Regions from separate parts of the Streptomyces sp. NPDC033221 genome, predicted to be linked through region 1. Evidence: riboswitches for the same ligand, from Rfam matches in the RefSeq annotation. Region 1 holds a riboswitch; each other region holds the start of a gene.
The links. A riboswitch is a leader RNA that binds a small molecule or an ion and turns the genes downstream of it on or off. The one in region 1 is predicted to bind cobalamin.

Region 1 (3,925 bases):
AGCCGCCCGTCGGAGGACCAGCCGTTGCCCTGGGCACCGTCGTGGGCGCGGGACAGCAGCCGGGTGGTGCCCTGTTCCAGGTCGCGGGCGAAGAGGTCGTACGTGCCGTTGGTGTCGTCCGGCACCACGTCGTCGGCCACGGCGGAGAAGACCGCGTACCGGCCGTCGGGGCTGAGCCGGGGGAACGGTGACACGCCGACCACGGCATCCGTGGTGCTCAGGCTCGCCGCCCTGGTCCGCCCGGTGGCCAGGTCGTGGACGTACAGGGGGTCCTGCGGCGGCGGGCGGCGGAAGCCGGGCCCGGCGGGGGTGAGATTCGTCGCCTTCGAGGTGAACGCCACCCGGCGGCCGTCGGCGCTGATCGACGGGAAGGCGGACGGGGCGTTCGCCTGGGTGCCGTCGCTCGCCACACTCACCCGTTTCACCGTTCCCGCCTGCACATCGTGGACGAAGATGTCCAGGCGTTCGTTGGTGTCGCCGGGCACCAGGTCCGGGCGGTGGGAGCCGAAAGCGAGGCGGTGGCCGTCGCCGCTGAGGGCGAAGTTCTGGACCCCGTATCCGTACGGGGACTTCCCGGCGCCCGCGGTGGGGCTCACGGTGCGCCCGGTGCGGCGGTCGTGGACGAAGACGTCGCCCTCGCCGTTGGTGTCGCCGGGGACCAGGTTCGTCGCGCTGGAGTAGAAGGCCACATACCGCCCGTCGGCGCTGATCTCGGGCGAGCCGGAGAGGGCGTCGCCGCGGGTGCCGTCACTGGCGACGCTGACCAGGTCGACCTTTCCCGTCCGTAAATCCTTGACGTAGACGTCCTGTTCGCCGTTGGCGTCCGCGGGTCCCAGGTTGGTGGCTTCCGAGGTGAATGCCACGAACCGCCCGTTCGCACTGAGTCGTGGATCTCCTGAAAAACCGTTTCCCTGCGTCCCGTCCGCGGCGACGCTGACCCGCTCGGTGGCCGGAGCCGCCCGCCCCGCGGCGGCCGCCGACGACACCGGCAGCACCCCCGCCACCACGCACGCTCCCGCCATCAGCCCCACGACTCGCCCGGCGCCACACGCCGTACCGCTTCTTCGCATGCTTCCCCCCTCGCACAAGGCCCCCACCCGCCCCGCCGGCCGACGGAGCAAACAAGGAGCCAATACGTTTCAGGAGCCCCGGTCAACGCATCAGGGACATTCCGCGCCACCAATACGCCCCCTGCATCAACCCCCGTCCACGCCGCCCCGAACGGCCCGGGAACGGCCCCGGAACACCCCGGAAACGGCTCCACGGCGGCCTCGTGTCACCCTCCCGTAGGCCCCCGAACACCCCTGGGAACGCGCCCGGATCAGCCGCCGAATACCACGGCTCCGGACAACCCCGCGCCAACGCGACACAAGATATGGGGGTGGGTGCACGAGGCGGCACAAGATGTATGCTCGTGCTCGCTGTCGTCGCAGGGGAATCCGGTGCGAATCCGGAACTGTCCCGCAACGGTGTACGAAGTGCGCAAACCGCACTCGTGAGTCCGAAGACCTGCCCACAGTACGCCCGCGCCAGGACCGGCGCGGTCGTCGATACGTCCGGGTCTCGCGGGTTGGACCGGTGGACGCTGCGCGGTGTGCCCGCGCGCCCCTTGCCGTGCCGGGGGTGCCGCACGCCCGCACGCGCCCTCCTGCCCTCCCCAGGCCCCCGCCGAGTGAGGGAGAGCAGCACGTGACCATCGCGCCAACGGAGCCAGCAGCCGAGCAGGTCGTGCAGCCCGCGAAGGGCACGCGGCCCCAGCAGGGCACCGGCGGCCAGGCCACGGACGGCCCCGGCACCGCCCTGCTGCGCACGCTGACCGACCTCACCGCCGACCTGCCCGCCACCGACCCGGGCAAGATCGCCGCCGCCGCGCTGCGCGGCCGCCACCCCGGCTCCGACGAGGCCGAACTGCGCTCGCTGGCCATGGAGGCCGCGGCCGGCCTGATCGGCGACGAGCCGCAGTACTCCAAGCTGGCCGCCCGCCTGCTGACCCGCGCCATCGCGGAGGAGGCGGCCGCGGAGGGGGCGGTCGCCTTCTCCGCCTCCGTCGCCACCGGCCACCGCGAGGGCCTGATCGCCGACGGCACGGCGGAGTTCGTACGCACCCACGCGGTCCGCCTGGACGCGCTGGTCGAAAACTCCCTGGCGGACGGCGCGGACGACCGCTTCGGCTACTTCGGCCTGCGCACCCTGCACTCCCGCTACCTGCTGCGCCACCCGATCACCCGCCAGGTCATCGAGACCCCGCAGCACTTCCTGCTGCGCGTGGCCTGCGGCCTGGCCGAGGACCACAGCGAGCGGGCCGTGGCCGACGTCGCCGAGCTGTACCGCCTGACCAGCACCCTGTCGTACCTGCCGTCCTCGCCGACGCTGTTCAACTCCGGCACCCGGCACCCGCAGATGTCCTCCTGCTACCTGCTGGACTCCCCGCTGGACGAGCTGGACTCGATCTACGACCGCTACCACCAGGTGGCGCGCCTGTCGAAACACGCGGGCGGCATCGGCCTGTCGTACTCCCGGATCCGGGCCCGCGGCTCGCTGATCCGCGGCACCAACGGCCACTCCAACGGCATCGTGCCGTTCCTGCGCACCCTGGACGCCTCGGTCGCGGCCGTGAACCAGGGCGGCCGGCGCAAGGGCGCCGCCTGCGTCTACCTGGAGACCTGGCACGCGGACCTGGAGGAGTTCCTGGAGCTGCGCGACAACACTGGCGAGGAGGCCCGGCGCACCCACAACCTGAACATCGCGCACTGGATCCCCGACGAGTTCATGCGCCGCGTCGAGGCCGACGCCGACTGGTCGCTGTTCTCCCCCAGCGACGCGCCCGAGCTGGTGGACCTGTACGGCGACGAGTTCGACGCCGCGTACCGCACGGCGGAGGCCGAGGGCCGCTACGTCAAGCAGGTCCCGGCCCGCGTCCTGTACTCGCGGATGATGCGCACCCTCGCGCAGACCGGCAACGGCTGGATGACCTTCAAGGACGCCGCCAACCGCACCGCCAACCAGACCGCCGAGCCCGGCAAGGTCGTGCACTCCTCCAACCTGTGCACCGAGATCCTGGAGGTCACGGACGACGGCGAGACCGCCGTCTGCAACCTCGGCTCGGTCAACCTCGCCGCCCACCTCGGCGACAACGGTGAGATGGACTGGGAGCGACTGGACGCCACGGTCCGTACCGCGGTGACCTTCCTCGACCGCGTGGTGGACATCAACTTCTACCCGACCGAGCAGGCCGGCACCTCCAACTCCCGCTGGCGCCCGGTGGGCCTGGGCCTGATGGGCCTCCAGGACGTCTTCTTCCGGCTGCGGCTGGGCTTCGACTCGCCCGAGGCGCGGGAGCTGTCCACCCGCATCTCCGAGCGGATCATGCTCGCGGCGTACGAGGCGTCCGCCGACCTCGCCGAGCGGCACGGCCCGCACCCGGCCTGGTCCGCGACCCGTACGGCCCGCGGCGTGCTGCACCCGGACCACTACCCGAACGCCGAGCCGCGCTGGGCCGACCGGTGGACGGCGCTGCGCGCCCGTATCGCGGCGACCGGCATGCGCAACTCGCTGCTGCTGGCCATCGCGCCGACCGCCACCATCGCGTCCATCGCGGGCGTGTACGAGTGCATCGAGCCGCAGGTCTCGAACCTGTTCAAGCGCGAGACGCTGTCGGGCGAGTTCCTGCAGGTCAACGCGTACCTGATCGAGGAGCTGAAGGCGCTGGGCCTGTGGGACGCGCGCACCCGTGACGCGCTGCGCGAGGCCAACGGCTCAGTGCAGGAGCTGGACTGGATTCCCGCCGAGACCCGCGAGCTATACCGCACGGCCTGGGAGATCCCGCAGCGCGCGCTGATCGACATGGCGGCGGACCGTACGCCCTACCTCGACCAGAGCCAGTCGCTGAACCTGTTCATGGCGTCCCCGACCATCGGCAAGCTCA
Region 2 (3,925 bases), on a different contig from region 1:
GGGGTGCCGTTCTCGTTCGTACGCGTCGACCGGGCCGGCAACATGTCCAAGCGGCAGTCCGCCACCGGCTTCCACTTCTCCCGGGCCGGCGGCACCTGCCCGCTGTGGAACGTCTACGAGGCGTTCACCGCCCCCAGCCGCATCCATGTGCAGATCGCGGCGATGCCGGACGGCCGCCGCTACCTGTGGACGGCCCGCACGGTCACTCGGCACCGCGGCGGCTGGGGCGACCCCGGCAAGACCTTCGCGATCGGCCTGGGCTGCGAGATCAGGCATGCGTCCCGGCTGGTCTATTCCGACGGCCTCGACCTGGACAACGCCGCGGCCGCCACCCCCATCGGCATGGGCTGCCGGGTCTGCGAACGGCTGGAGTGCCCGCAGCGCGCCGTACCGCCGCTCGGCCGGCCGCTGGCGATCGACGAGAACAGCAGCACGTTCGTGCCGTATCCGGTGCGGGAGACGCCGTAGCCGTACGCCCTCCCGCCCCTCCGCTACTGCTGCGGGGGAACCTGCGGGTAGCCGCTCGGCGTACCGGGCTGCTGGTGTGGACCGGGCTGCTGATACGGGCCCGGCTGCGGCGGGTAACCACCCGGCGCACCGAACTGCGCGTAAGGGCCGGGCTGCTGATAGGGGACGGGTGCGCCGGGGCAGCCGCCAGGCGGCGGACCGTTGCGCTTCTTCCGCTTCCGCACCAGCAGGATCGCCACGATCCCGCCGACGACCAGCAGGACGATGAGCGAGAAGGCCACGATGCCGAGGGCCGCGCGGTAGTTGCTGTTGTCTTCCTCCCGCTGCCAGCGGGCCCGGGTCTCGGCGCTCGGGGTCGGCTGCTCCTTCCCCTGGCCCTCGGGCGGCGTCTCAAGGGGGGCGTACTCCGGGCCGGCGGCGACGTTCCGGGTCATTGCCGCTCGGGCATCCCGTGCCTGGTCCGCCCCGGCGACCGGCGCGGCACCGAGGAGCAGCGCTCCCGCCAGCGCCGCGCCGCCCACCGCACGCAGCGTCCGAGTGAAGCTCATGTCCGTACATCCCTCCCGGCGATCCCGGACGCCACCCTACGCGCCGGATTTCCGGGCCCGGCCGCCAGGCACGGCCCCGAACTCCGCCCCCTTACACCCCTGACCCCCCTGGACTTACTAGGACGTCCAACTATATGTTCGTGAGGAAGGCCCGCGGTGCAGGGAAGCCGGTGCGAAACCGGCGCGGTCCCGCCACTGTGACCGGGGAGTGCGACGCCGAGCAACACGCCACTGACGAGCGCGAGGTCGGGAAGGCGGGCGGCGCGCGGTGATCCGGGAGCCAGGATACCGGCCGTGGGTGTTGTTCCGTGTTGTCCACGAGGATGGAGCAGACACGCATGGCACCGGTGCGTACCCACAGCCCAGGTGATCCGGCCCGGCCCGCGGCACCGCCCGCGCGCTGACGGTTCCACGCCTTTCGCGTCCCACGGCCCCGCCCCTCGGTCCGCGCGCCATCCGCGCCGCCCGGGTGCCCGGCCGTGCCATCCCCGGATCTCACCTGACGAGAGCAGGCCTTTCATGGTCCGAGAACTGACCCACTTCATCGGCGGCGAGCACGTACCGGGAACCTCGGGTGCCTACGGCGATGTGTACGACCCCAACACCGGCACCGTGCAGGCCCGGGTCCCGCTCGCGGACCGGGCCGGGACGACGGCCGCGATCGCCGACACCGCGGCGGCCCAGCCGGAGTGGGGCGAGTGGAACCCGCAGCGGCGCGCCCGCGTGCTGCTCACCTTCCTGCGCCTGGTCGAGGGTGAGCGGGACGCGCTGGCCCGCCTGCTGTCGAGCGAGCACGGCAAGACGGTCCCGGACGCGCACGGCGACCTCCAGCGCGGCCTGGAGGTCGTGGAGTTCGCGGCCGGCATCCCGCACCTGCTCAAGGGCGAGTTCACCGACAACGCCGGGACCGGCATCGACGTGCACTCGCTGCGCCGTCCGATCGGGGTGGTGGCCGGGATCACCCCGTTCAACTTCCCGGCGATGATCCCGCTGTGGAAGGCCGCACCGGCCATCGCCTGCGGGAACGCGTTCATCCTCAAGCCGTCCGAGCGGGCTCCTTCGGTGCCGCTGCGGCTGGCCGAACTGTTCCTGGAGGCGGGGCTGCCGCCGGGCATCCTCAACGTCGTGCACGGCGGCAAGGAGTCGGTGGACACGCTGCTGGAGGACCCGCGCGTCGAGGCGCTCGGCTTCGTCGGCTCGACGCCCGTCGCCGCGCACATCTACGCGACCGCCGCGGCGCACGGCAAGCGCGCCCAGTGCTTCGGCGGCGCCAAGAACCACCTGATCGTGATGCCGGACGCCGACCTCGACCAGGTGGTGGACGCGCTGCTCGGCGCCGGGTACGGGTCGGCGGGCGAGCGCTGCATGGCGATCTCGGTCGCCGTACCGGTGGGCGAGGAGACCGCCGACGCGCTGGTGGCGCGGCTCAAGGAGCGGGTCGGCACGCTGCGCATCGGGCGCTCCGACGACCCGCACGCCGACTTCGGGCCGCTGGTGAGCCGCGACGCGCTGGGCCGGGTCCGCGCCTACGTGGACCTCGGCGTCACCGAAGGCGCCGACCTGGTCGTCGACGGGCGGGACTTCACGCTGCCCGGCCACGAGAACGGCTTCTTCGCGGGCGCGTCGCTCTTCGACCGGGTCACCCCGGACATGCGGATCTACCAGGAGGAGATCTTCGGCCCGGTGCTGTCGGTGGTACGGGCGGCGGACTACGAGGAGGCGCTGCGGCTGCCCACGGAGCACCCGTACGGCAACGGCGTGGCCATCTTCACCCGGGACGGGGACACCGCGCGGGACTTCAGCCGCCGGGTGAACACCGGCATGATCGGTGTGAACGTGCCGATCCCGGTGCCCGTGGCGTACCACACCTTCGGCGGCTGGAAGCGGTCCGGCTTCGGCGACCTGAACCAGCACGGCCCGGACGCGATCCGCTTCTACACCCGTACCAAGACCGTCACCTCGCGCTGGCCCTCCGGGGTCAAGGAGGGCGCGAGCTTCACCATCCCGACGATGGGCTGATCGCGATGAGCGTCATGACCACCGCCACCACGGCTGCCTCGCTGACCTCACTCACCGCGGACCAGCTCGCCATCGTCGAGACGACACTGGACTTCGCACAGGAGCACATCGCGCCGCACGCCGTGGCCTGGGACCAAAACAAGCACTTCCCCGTGGACGTGCTGCGCAAGGCCGCCGGGCTCGGGCTCGGCGGGATCTACGTACGGGAGGAGCACGGCGGCTCCGCGCTCAGCCGCGCGGACGGCGTGCTGGTCTTCGAAGTGCTGGCCACCGCCTGCCCGTCCATCGCGGGCTATCTCTCCATCCACAACATGGTCGCCTGGATGATCGACCGGTACGGCGACGACGCACAGCGCACCCGCTGGCTGCCGGGCCTGTGCTCGATGGCCGACCTGGGCAGCTACTGCCTGACCGAGCCGGGTGCCGGATCGGACGCGGCGGCGCTGCGCACGCGTGCGGTGCGCGACGGCGACGCGTACGTGCTGACCGGCGTGAAGCAGTTCATCTCCGGTGCCGGGGCCTCTCAGGTGTACGTGGTGATGGCCCGTACCGGCGAGGAGGGGCCCGGCGGCATCTCGGCGTTCGTCGTCGAGCGGGACGATCCGGGGCTGTCGTTCGGTGCCAACGAGAAGAAGATGGGCTGGAACGCGCAGCCGACCCGGCAGGTGATCCTCGACGAGGTCCGCATCCCCGCGGACCGGCGGCTCGGCGCGGAGGGCGACGGCTTCCGCATCGCGATGAGCGGCCTCAACGGCGGCCGCCTCGGCATCGCCGCCTGCTCCCTCGGCGGCGGGCAGAGCGCGCTGCACGCGGCGCAGGCGTATCTCGCGGACCGGGAGGCGTTCGGGGGCCGGCTGCTGGACGCGCAGGCACTGCAGTTCCGGCTCGCC
Region 3 (3,925 bases), on a different contig from region 1:
GTGACGGCGGCGGTACGGGCCCGTACGGCGGGATCGTGGGTGATCGCGGAACCGGACCGGGACGCCAGGTTCGCGCGGTTGGCGGCCAGTTCCGCGGCGATCGCGTGGGTGCCCTGCGCGAGACCGCGGGCGAGCGTGGCGATCTCGGTGCTCTTCTGCCGGGCGAACGCGAGCCAGCGCAGCACCTGCGGGTCGATGTCGCGCTCGGCGGTGACGTCGAGCGGGACGTGCAGCAGGGAGCAGGAGGCGGCCACGTCGACCCGGTCGGCCAGGCCCAGCAGCGTACCGAGCGTGGCCAGCGACTTCTCGTAATCGTTGATCCAGATGTTGCGGCCGTTGACGACACCGGCGACCAGCCGCTTGCCGGGCAGACCGCCGACGGCGGCGAGCGCGTCCAGATTGGCCGCGGCGGCCTCGGTGAAGTCCAGCGCCAGCCCGTCGACCGGGGCCTTGGCGAGCACCGGCAGCGCCTCGCCGAGCTGGTCGAAGTACGAGGCGACCAGCAGCTTCGGGCGGTCGGTGAGGGCGCCGAGGTCACGGTAGGCGCGTTCCGCCGCGTTGAGTTCGGCCGGGGTGCGGTCCTGCACCAGGGCGGGCTCGTCGAACTGCACCCACGCGGCACCGGCCGCGCGGAGGTCGGCCAGGACTTCCGAGTAGACGGGCAGGAGCCGGTCGAGCAGCGTCAGCGGGTCGAAGTCGGCGGCGACGCCGGGAGCGGGCTTGGACAGCAGCAGGTAGGTGACCGGGCCGACCAGGACCGGGCGCGGCGTGTGGCCGAGCGCGAGCGCCTCCCGTACCTCGCCGACCTGCTTGGCGGAGTCGGTGGTGAAGACGGTGTCGGGGCCCAGCTCGGGCACCAGGTAGTGGTAGTTGGTGTCGAACCACTTGGTCATCTCCAGCGGCGCCACGTCCTGCGTGCCGCGCGCCATCGCGAAGTACCCGTCCAGGGCGTCGGCCGCGTCGGCGGCGCGGTGCCGTTCCGGGACGGCACCGACCATGACGCTGGTGTCCAGCACGTGGTCGTAGTACGAGAAGTCACCGGTCGGTACCTCGTGGAGGCCGGCGTCGGCCAGCTGCTGCCAGTTCGACCGGCGCAGGTCCCGCGCGGTCTCCTGGAGGGCGTCCGCGGTGACGCGGCCCTTCCAGTACCCCTCGACGGCCTTCTTCAGTTCCCGGTGCCGTCCCTGGCGGGGGTAGCCGTACACGGTGGCCCGTGCTGCCGCGGCTGCGGGCTTCGCTGTCACGGAACTCTCCTTCGCGAGCGTGATCTTCTCCGAGCCCCGGTGACGGGACGAGAACGCGAAGGAATGACGCGCCGGGCGAGCCGTGGAGCGTCCGATGACACCCATGCCCGCCTGCCATGACACGCCGACCCGCCCTCGAAGGTCACCGGAGGTGTCCGCGCACGTATGGACGCGCGCGGGCAACGGGCAGGTCTTCGGACTCGCGGGCGCGCCTGCCGGATCATCGTCCGGCGGGCACCTACTGGCCGTCGCTTCCCGGATCCGCGGCCCGGATCCAGTGCGTATGACGGCGGTCGTTCCCGCTCACCGCTGCGGGGCAGTCCCGGATTCCCACCGGGTTCCCTCTTGCGACGCGTCTGCCTGGCGGGCAGGGCGAACCAGCTGCACCGGACAGCGTAGATCGCGCGCACCCCGTACGGACACCCCTGTTCACATGGTGGTACGGGAGATGAGACGCGCGGGGCACGGGCCGCCCCCCCCCCGGACGCTCCCGTACCGCGTCCCGGATGTGTCCGGATCGGCGCTCACCGCGCATGCCGGGGCTCTGAACAATGGAACCCTTCCCGGCCGTACCGTGCACCGCCCGGACCGTCCACCGGAGTCCGCCGCCTTACACGGGGCCGGCACCGCGCCACCGGCACCGCAGGAGGAGGACCCGCCATGCCCGGCACCCACGAGCACCCGCACTCGGAGGCATGGAAGACCGCGCTCACCGTGCTGCAGGAGGTCGCCCCGCCCGCCATCCCGGAGGGCGCGCACGTGTCGACCGTCGAGATCGAATATCCGCCCGGCGACCGGGGCGCCCCGCCGCACCGCCACCCCGGGCCGGCCTTCGGCTATGTGCTGGAGGGCGAGATGCGCTTCGAGCTGGAAGGCGAGCCGGAGCGCATCGTCCGTGCCGGGGAAGCGTTCTGGGAGCCCGGCGGCGACGTCATCCACTACCAGGACGGCAACGCCCGCAGCGACACGCGCCTGCGCTTCGTCGTCACCATGCTCTGCGTGCCGGGACAGCCCATGCTCGTCCTGGTCGACGATGACGAACTGAAGCGGCGCGCCCACCTGCGCGCGTCCCGGCAGCCCTGACGCGTTCCCGCCGTCCAGGCCTCTTCGAACATCTTCAGTTGCCTTCAGTCGCCTCCAGCGCAAGGAGTACGCGAAGTGAAGATCGTGGTCATCGGAGGCACCGGCCTCATCGGCAGCAAAGTGGTCGCCAAGCTGAACGAGCGCGGACACGAGGCGGTGCCCGCGGCACCCGGCACGGGTGTCAACACCCTGACCGGCGAGGGCCTCGGCTACGCGCTGGCCGGGGCCCAGGTGGTCGTGGACGTCGCCAACTCGCCCTCCTTCGAGGAGTCGGCGGTGCGGGAGTTCTTCACCACCTCCACCCGCAACCTGCTGGCCGCCGAAGCTGCGGCGGGCGTGACGCACCACCTGGCGCTGTCGATCGTCGGCATCGAAGGCCTGCCCGACAACGGCTATTTCCGGGCGAAGGTGGCTCAGGAACGCCTGATCAAGCAGGGGCCGATTCCCTATTCGATCGTCCGGGCGACGCAGTTCTTCGAATTCGTCCGGGGCATCGCCGACACCGCCACCGACGGCGACACCGTGCGCGTACCGCAGGTGCTTTTCCAGCCGATGGCGGCCGAAGACGTCGCCGAGGCGGTGACCAGGGCCGCGGTGGACGCCCCGCTGAAAGGCGTCACCGAGGTGGCCGGGCCCGAAGTGACCCGCTTCGACGAACTCATCGCCCGGGCACTGCGCGCGTGGAACGATCCGCGCACGGTCGTCGCCGACCCGCACGCCCTGTACTTCGGCTCCGAACTCACCGAACGCAGCCTCGTCCCCGACGAAGGCAGCGCCCGGCTGGCCACCACCCGCTTCGACGACTGGCTGCGGACTTCCTCCTGAATACGGCCGCGGGGCTATTCAGTCAACGTCACGACATTGTGGTCGGGCCCTCCTGATATCCGCACGCTCTTCGACCAGCTCCCGCCTTTGCCGTTGGTCGGCGCGTTGGCGTCGAGCTGCACGGCCCGCACCGCTTCTCCGCCCTTGCTGAACACCCACAGCGAAGGGCCCGTGTACGACGTGGCGGCGGCCTCCCATTCGACGGGGTCGCCCACGGCATCGGAGATCTCGCCGTCATCGGTGCCGTAGTCGAACACCCGGACCTGATCCCATGAGAAACCGGTCAGCTCCGCCAGCGGCGCCGGGGCGCCCTCCACCGCCGCGTCCAGCTTCCGCTGAAGGGCCTGATCCGTGGTGCTGACCAGCGGCGTCTCCCCGCCGAGCGCCCACCAGCCCGCCCCCAGCCCCGCGGCCACCCCGAGCCCGGCCCATGCCACTCGTCTTCGTGCCGTGCGCACCTGTCGCCTCTCCCCGTTCCACTTCGTCCCGCCGGCGGTGCGTGCTCTGTCGGATCTAGGGCGCTTCTGATGGATCTCCGCGGCGTCGCGACTCCCCCAGCTACCGCTGGGAGGTGCCCCCAGGCACGCACCCTCGCCGCACGGCGCAAAGGGACAGGTGGCTCCGCCACATGACCCTTCACACCGCACTCCCCCTAGCTCTTCGAGCAGGGGGGACCCCCAAGCGCACGCACCGAACGCCGCTCGGTGTCCTCCACGGAGATCCATCAGAAACGCCCTAGTCGTCCGCCCCGGGAGCGTCCGGATTCCGCCCTT
Region 4 (3,925 bases), on a different contig from region 1:
CTCGCCCGGGTCGTTGACCAGGAACGGGTAGATCAGCGGCAGGTCGCCGAGGGCCGCGTCCGGGCCGCAGGCGGCGGACAGGCCGGCGTTCTTGCCGGGCAGCCACTCCAGGTTGCCGTGCTTGCCCAGGTGCACCATGGCGTCGGCGCCGAAGCCGCCGTCCTCCTGGGAGGCGGCGATCCAGCGGTAAGCGGCCAGGTAGTGGTGCGACGGCGGCAGATCGGGGTCGTGGTAGATCGCGATCGGGTTCTCGCCGAAGCCGCGCGGCGGCTGGATGAGGATGAGCAGATTGCCGCGGCGCAGGGCCGCCAGCACGATGTCGCCGTCCGGGTTCCGGCTCCGGTCCACGAACATCTCGCCGGGCGGCGGGCCCCAGTGCTCCTCGACCTGCTCGCGCAGCTCCTGCGGCAGCGTGCCGTACCAGCGCTTGTAATCGGCGGCGGGGATGCGGACGGGGTTGCGGGCGAGCTGCTCCTCGGTGAGCCACTCCTGGTCGTGGCCGCCGGCCTCGATCAGCGCGTAGATCAGCTCGTCACCGACACCGGACTCCAGACCGGGCACGGCCTCGTCACCGAAGTCATACCCCTCCTCCCGAAGCCGCCGCAGCAGCGCAACGGCACTCGCCGGAGTGTCCAGCCCCACCGCGTTGCCGATCCGCGAATGCTTGGTCGGGTACGCGGACAGCACCAGCGCCAGACGTTTGTCGGCGGGCGCGATGTGGCGCAGCCGGGCGTGGCGTACGGCGATGCCGGCGACCCGGGCGGCGCGCTCGGGGTCGGCGACGTACACCGGCAGGCCGTCCTCGTCGGTCTCCTTGAAGGAGAACGGGACGGTGATCAGGCGGCCGTCGAACTCGGGCACCGCGATCTGGCTGGCCGCGTCCAGCGGCGACAGGCCCTCGTCGTTCTCCTCCCAGGCACTGCGCGGCCCGGTCAGGCACAGGGCCTGGAGGATCGGCACGTCCAGCGCGGCCAGCGCGCCCGCGTCCCAGGACTCGTCGTCGCCGCCGGCCGACGCCTCGGCGGGCTTGGTGCCGCCCGCCGCCAGCACGGTCGTCACGATCGCGTCGGCGGCGCGCAGCTCCTCGATCAGCTCCGGCTCGGGCGCCCGCAGCGAAGCGACGAACAGCGGCAACGGCCGCCCGCCGGCCTCCTCGATCCGCTCGCACAGCGACTCGACGAAGCCGGTGTTGCCGCTCATGTGGTGGGCGCGGTAGTAGAGCACGGCGACCAGCGGGCCGGTCGCGGCACCCGTGTCGTCCGTACGGGCCACGACCTCCGCACCGGTACGCGCCTCGGCCGCCAGGTGCTTCGAGCGCTCCAGGTGGCCCCAGGAGGGCGCGGCGGCGGGCGGCTCGAAGCCGTGACCGGTCAGCAGCACGGTGTCGGACAGGAAGCGGGCCAGCTGCTCCAGGTTGGCCGGGCCGCCGTGCGCCAGGTAGGCGTGCGCCTCGGCCGCGATGCCGATGGGGACGGTGGACGCCTCCATGAGCTGGGCGTCCGGTGCCTGTTCGCCGGTGAGCACCACGACCGGCCGGGTCTGGCCGGCCGCGAGGAGCTGGTCCAGCCCCTCCTGCCAGGCGCGCAGCCCGCCCAGCAGACGGACGACGACCAGGTCGGCGCCGTCCAGGAGCGCGGGCAGCTCCGCGAGGTCGAGGCGGGCGGGATTGGCGAGCCGGTACGGCACGGGACCGGCGGCCGCACGGGCGCTGAGCAGGTCGGTGTCGGACGTCGACAGCAGCAGGATCATTGCGGCGTCTGGCCTTCCTCGGGGTCCGCGCCCCGGGCGGTGTTCACGGACGGCGGGAGTTCCTGGCTCGCCCGGCGGTGGCCGGGCTCACAGTGGCGGGACCGCACCGGATTCTCACCGGGCTTCCTCCCTTGGCGCCGTCGATGGCGTCCGGTGGGCCAGCTGACCCACCGACCTGCATAGTAAGGGCTGCGCCCGGATGGCGGGCGGGGACCGCCCGGGCCATCGTCGGTATGCTCGCCGCCATGCCGCCCACCCCCGCGATACCCCCGCATCGGGACGAATCCCTCGTACGGGACAGCGGTGCCGCCTGCGTACGGGACCGCGGCGACGCCTGCCCCGGAGCGCTGCGGCTGCACTCCGCCGCCGACGGCGCCCTGGCCCGACTCCGGCTCCCCGCAGGCCTGCTGACGCCCCCTCAGTGCGAGATGCTGGCCGACGCCGCGGACCGCCACGGCGACGGCCACCTCTCCCTCACCTCCCGCGGCAACGCGGAGCTGCGCGGCCTCGCCGAAGACAGCGCCGCCCCCCTCGCCGACCTGCTGCGCGCCGCCGGCCTGCTCCCCTCCGACCGCCACGAACGCGTACGCAACATCGTCGCCTCCCCCCTCGCCGGACTCGACGGGCAAGGCGCGGACGGCGGCGCCGCCGTCCAGGAATGGGCCCGTGAACTGGACCTTCTCCTGTGCGCCAGCGACACGGCCCCCGCCCTGTCCGGCCGCTTCCTCTTCGCGCTGGACGACGGCCGCGGCGACACGGCCGCGCTCGGCGGCGATGTGACGTTGATCGCAGAACCCGGCGGCACGGCGCTGCTGCACGTCGGCGACGACACCGAGGCACTGCGGCTCCCCGGCCCCGACGCGCCCCGCGCGGCCCTCGCCGCCGCAGAAGCCTTCCTCTCCGTCGCCCAGGAGGCGGGCAACGGCTCCTGGCGCGTACGGGAACTGCCGCCCGGGTACGACGCCGCGGCGGTGCGCGCGTTGCTGCGTACGCGTCTCCAGGAGCCCGATTCGCAGCCGTACCCGACGGCCCCGGTGCCCTCGGCAACAGCACCCGCCCCACCCCGCCCTGGAGTGACCGTCTCCCCCGACGGCACCCACGCCCTCTCCCTCCTCGCGCCCCTCGGCCGCCTCACCACCGCGCAGCTCCGGCAACTGGCCCACGCCGCCTCCGCCGAACTGCGTATGACACCCTGGCGCGGCGTGGTCGTCCCCGGCCTGTCTCCCGAGACGGCCGGAGCCCGGCTGCGCGAACTGGCCACGGCCGGCCTGGTCACCGACCCGGCCTCCCCCTGGTACGGCCTCGGCGCCTGCACCGGCCGCCCCGGCTGCGCCAAAGCCCTGGCCGACGTACGGGCGGACGCGGTGGCCACCCTGCGCGAGGGCGGCACCGGCGGTCCCGAGGCCGGTCCCGGGCTGCTGCCCGTCCACTGGTCGGGCTGCGCCCGCCGCTGCGGCCACCCGCACGGCGAGTGGGTCGATGTCGTGGCCACCGGCGACGCCTACGAGGTGTCCGTACGGGGCACCCGGCACGGAGCGCCCGACGCGACCACCATCCCCCTGACCGACACCGACCGCCTCGCCGACGCCGTCGCGTCGGCCCGCGCGACCGACCGCACAACAACATGACCGAGGGCAACGAAGCACAGTGAGCGAGTTCGACTATGAGAAGGACGGCGCGGAGATCTACCGCCAGTCCTTCGCCACCATCCGCGCCGAGGCGGACCTCGCGCACCTGCCCGACGACGTCAGCAGGGTCGCGGTCCGGATGATCCACGCCTGCGGCATGACCGACCTCGTACGCGACCTGGCGTACTCCCCCGAGGTCGTCGCCCGCGCGAGCGAGGCCCTGCGCGGCGGCGCCCCCATCCTCTGCGACGCGAACATGGTCGCCAGCGGCGTCACCCGCAAGCGGCTCCCCGCCGGCAACGACGTGCTCTGCACCCTCGCCGACCCGTCCGTACCGGACCTGGCCAAGCGCATGGGCACCACCCGCAGCGCCGCCGCCCTCGAACTGTGGCGCGACCGCCTGGACGGCGCGGTGGTCGCCGTCGGCAACGCCCCCACCGCCCTCTTCCGCCTCCTGGAGATGATCGAGGAGGGCGCGCCCCGCCCGGCCGCCGTCATCGGCATCCCGGTCGGCTTCATCGGCGCGGCCGAGTCGAAGGACGCGCTGG

Region 2: linked by a shared signal. The riboswitch ahead of ACZ53K_RS30385 (CoA-acylating methylmalonate-semialdehyde dehydrogenase) and the one ahead of ACZ53K_RS00135 (ribonucleoside-diphosphate reductase subunit alpha) in region 1 are both predicted to bind cobalamin.
Region 3: linked by a shared signal. The riboswitch ahead of metE (5-methyltetrahydropteroyltriglutamate--homocysteine S-methyltransferase) and the one ahead of ACZ53K_RS00135 (ribonucleoside-diphosphate reductase subunit alpha) in region 1 are both predicted to bind cobalamin.
Region 4: linked by a shared signal. The riboswitch ahead of cobN (cobaltochelatase subunit CobN) and the one ahead of ACZ53K_RS00135 (ribonucleoside-diphosphate reductase subunit alpha) in region 1 are both predicted to bind cobalamin.

Annotation. Positions count from the first base shown of each region.
Region 1 is NZ_JBVIQN010000001.1:27,328-31,252, forward strand. It holds gene ACZ53K_RS00130 (TolB family protein) at 1-863, opposite strand, end outside; cobalamin riboswitch at 1,367-1,531, shown strand; gene ACZ53K_RS00135 (ribonucleoside-diphosphate reductase subunit alpha) at 1,690-3,925, shown strand, end outside.
Region 2 is NZ_JBVIQN010000028.1:116,551-120,475, reverse strand. It holds gene ACZ53K_RS30395 (short-chain fatty acyl-CoA regulator family protein) at 1-468, shown strand, start outside; gene ACZ53K_RS30390 (hypothetical protein) at 492-1,016, opposite strand; cobalamin riboswitch at 1,154-1,327, shown strand; gene ACZ53K_RS30385 (CoA-acylating methylmalonate-semialdehyde dehydrogenase) at 1,536-3,035, shown strand; gene ACZ53K_RS30380 (acyl-CoA dehydrogenase family protein) at 3,041-3,925, shown strand, end outside.
Region 3 is NZ_JBVIQN010000052.1:21,776-25,700, forward strand. It holds gene metE (5-methyltetrahydropteroyltriglutamate--homocysteine S-methyltransferase) at 1-1,244, opposite strand, end outside; cobalamin riboswitch at 1,413-1,641, opposite strand; gene ACZ53K_RS39285 (cupin domain-containing protein) at 1,905-2,327, shown strand; gene ACZ53K_RS39290 (SDR family oxidoreductase) at 2,403-3,152, shown strand; gene ACZ53K_RS39295 (hypothetical protein) at 3,167-3,610, opposite strand; gene ACZ53K_RS39300 (DUF6973 domain-containing protein) at 3,888-3,925, opposite strand, start outside.
Region 4 is NZ_JBVIQN010000008.1:249,562-253,486, reverse strand. It holds gene cobN (cobaltochelatase subunit CobN) at 1-1,749, opposite strand, end outside; cobalamin riboswitch at 1,788-1,935, opposite strand; gene cobG (precorrin-3B synthase) at 1,983-3,377, shown strand; gene ACZ53K_RS13565 (precorrin-8X methylmutase) at 3,397-3,925, shown strand, end outside.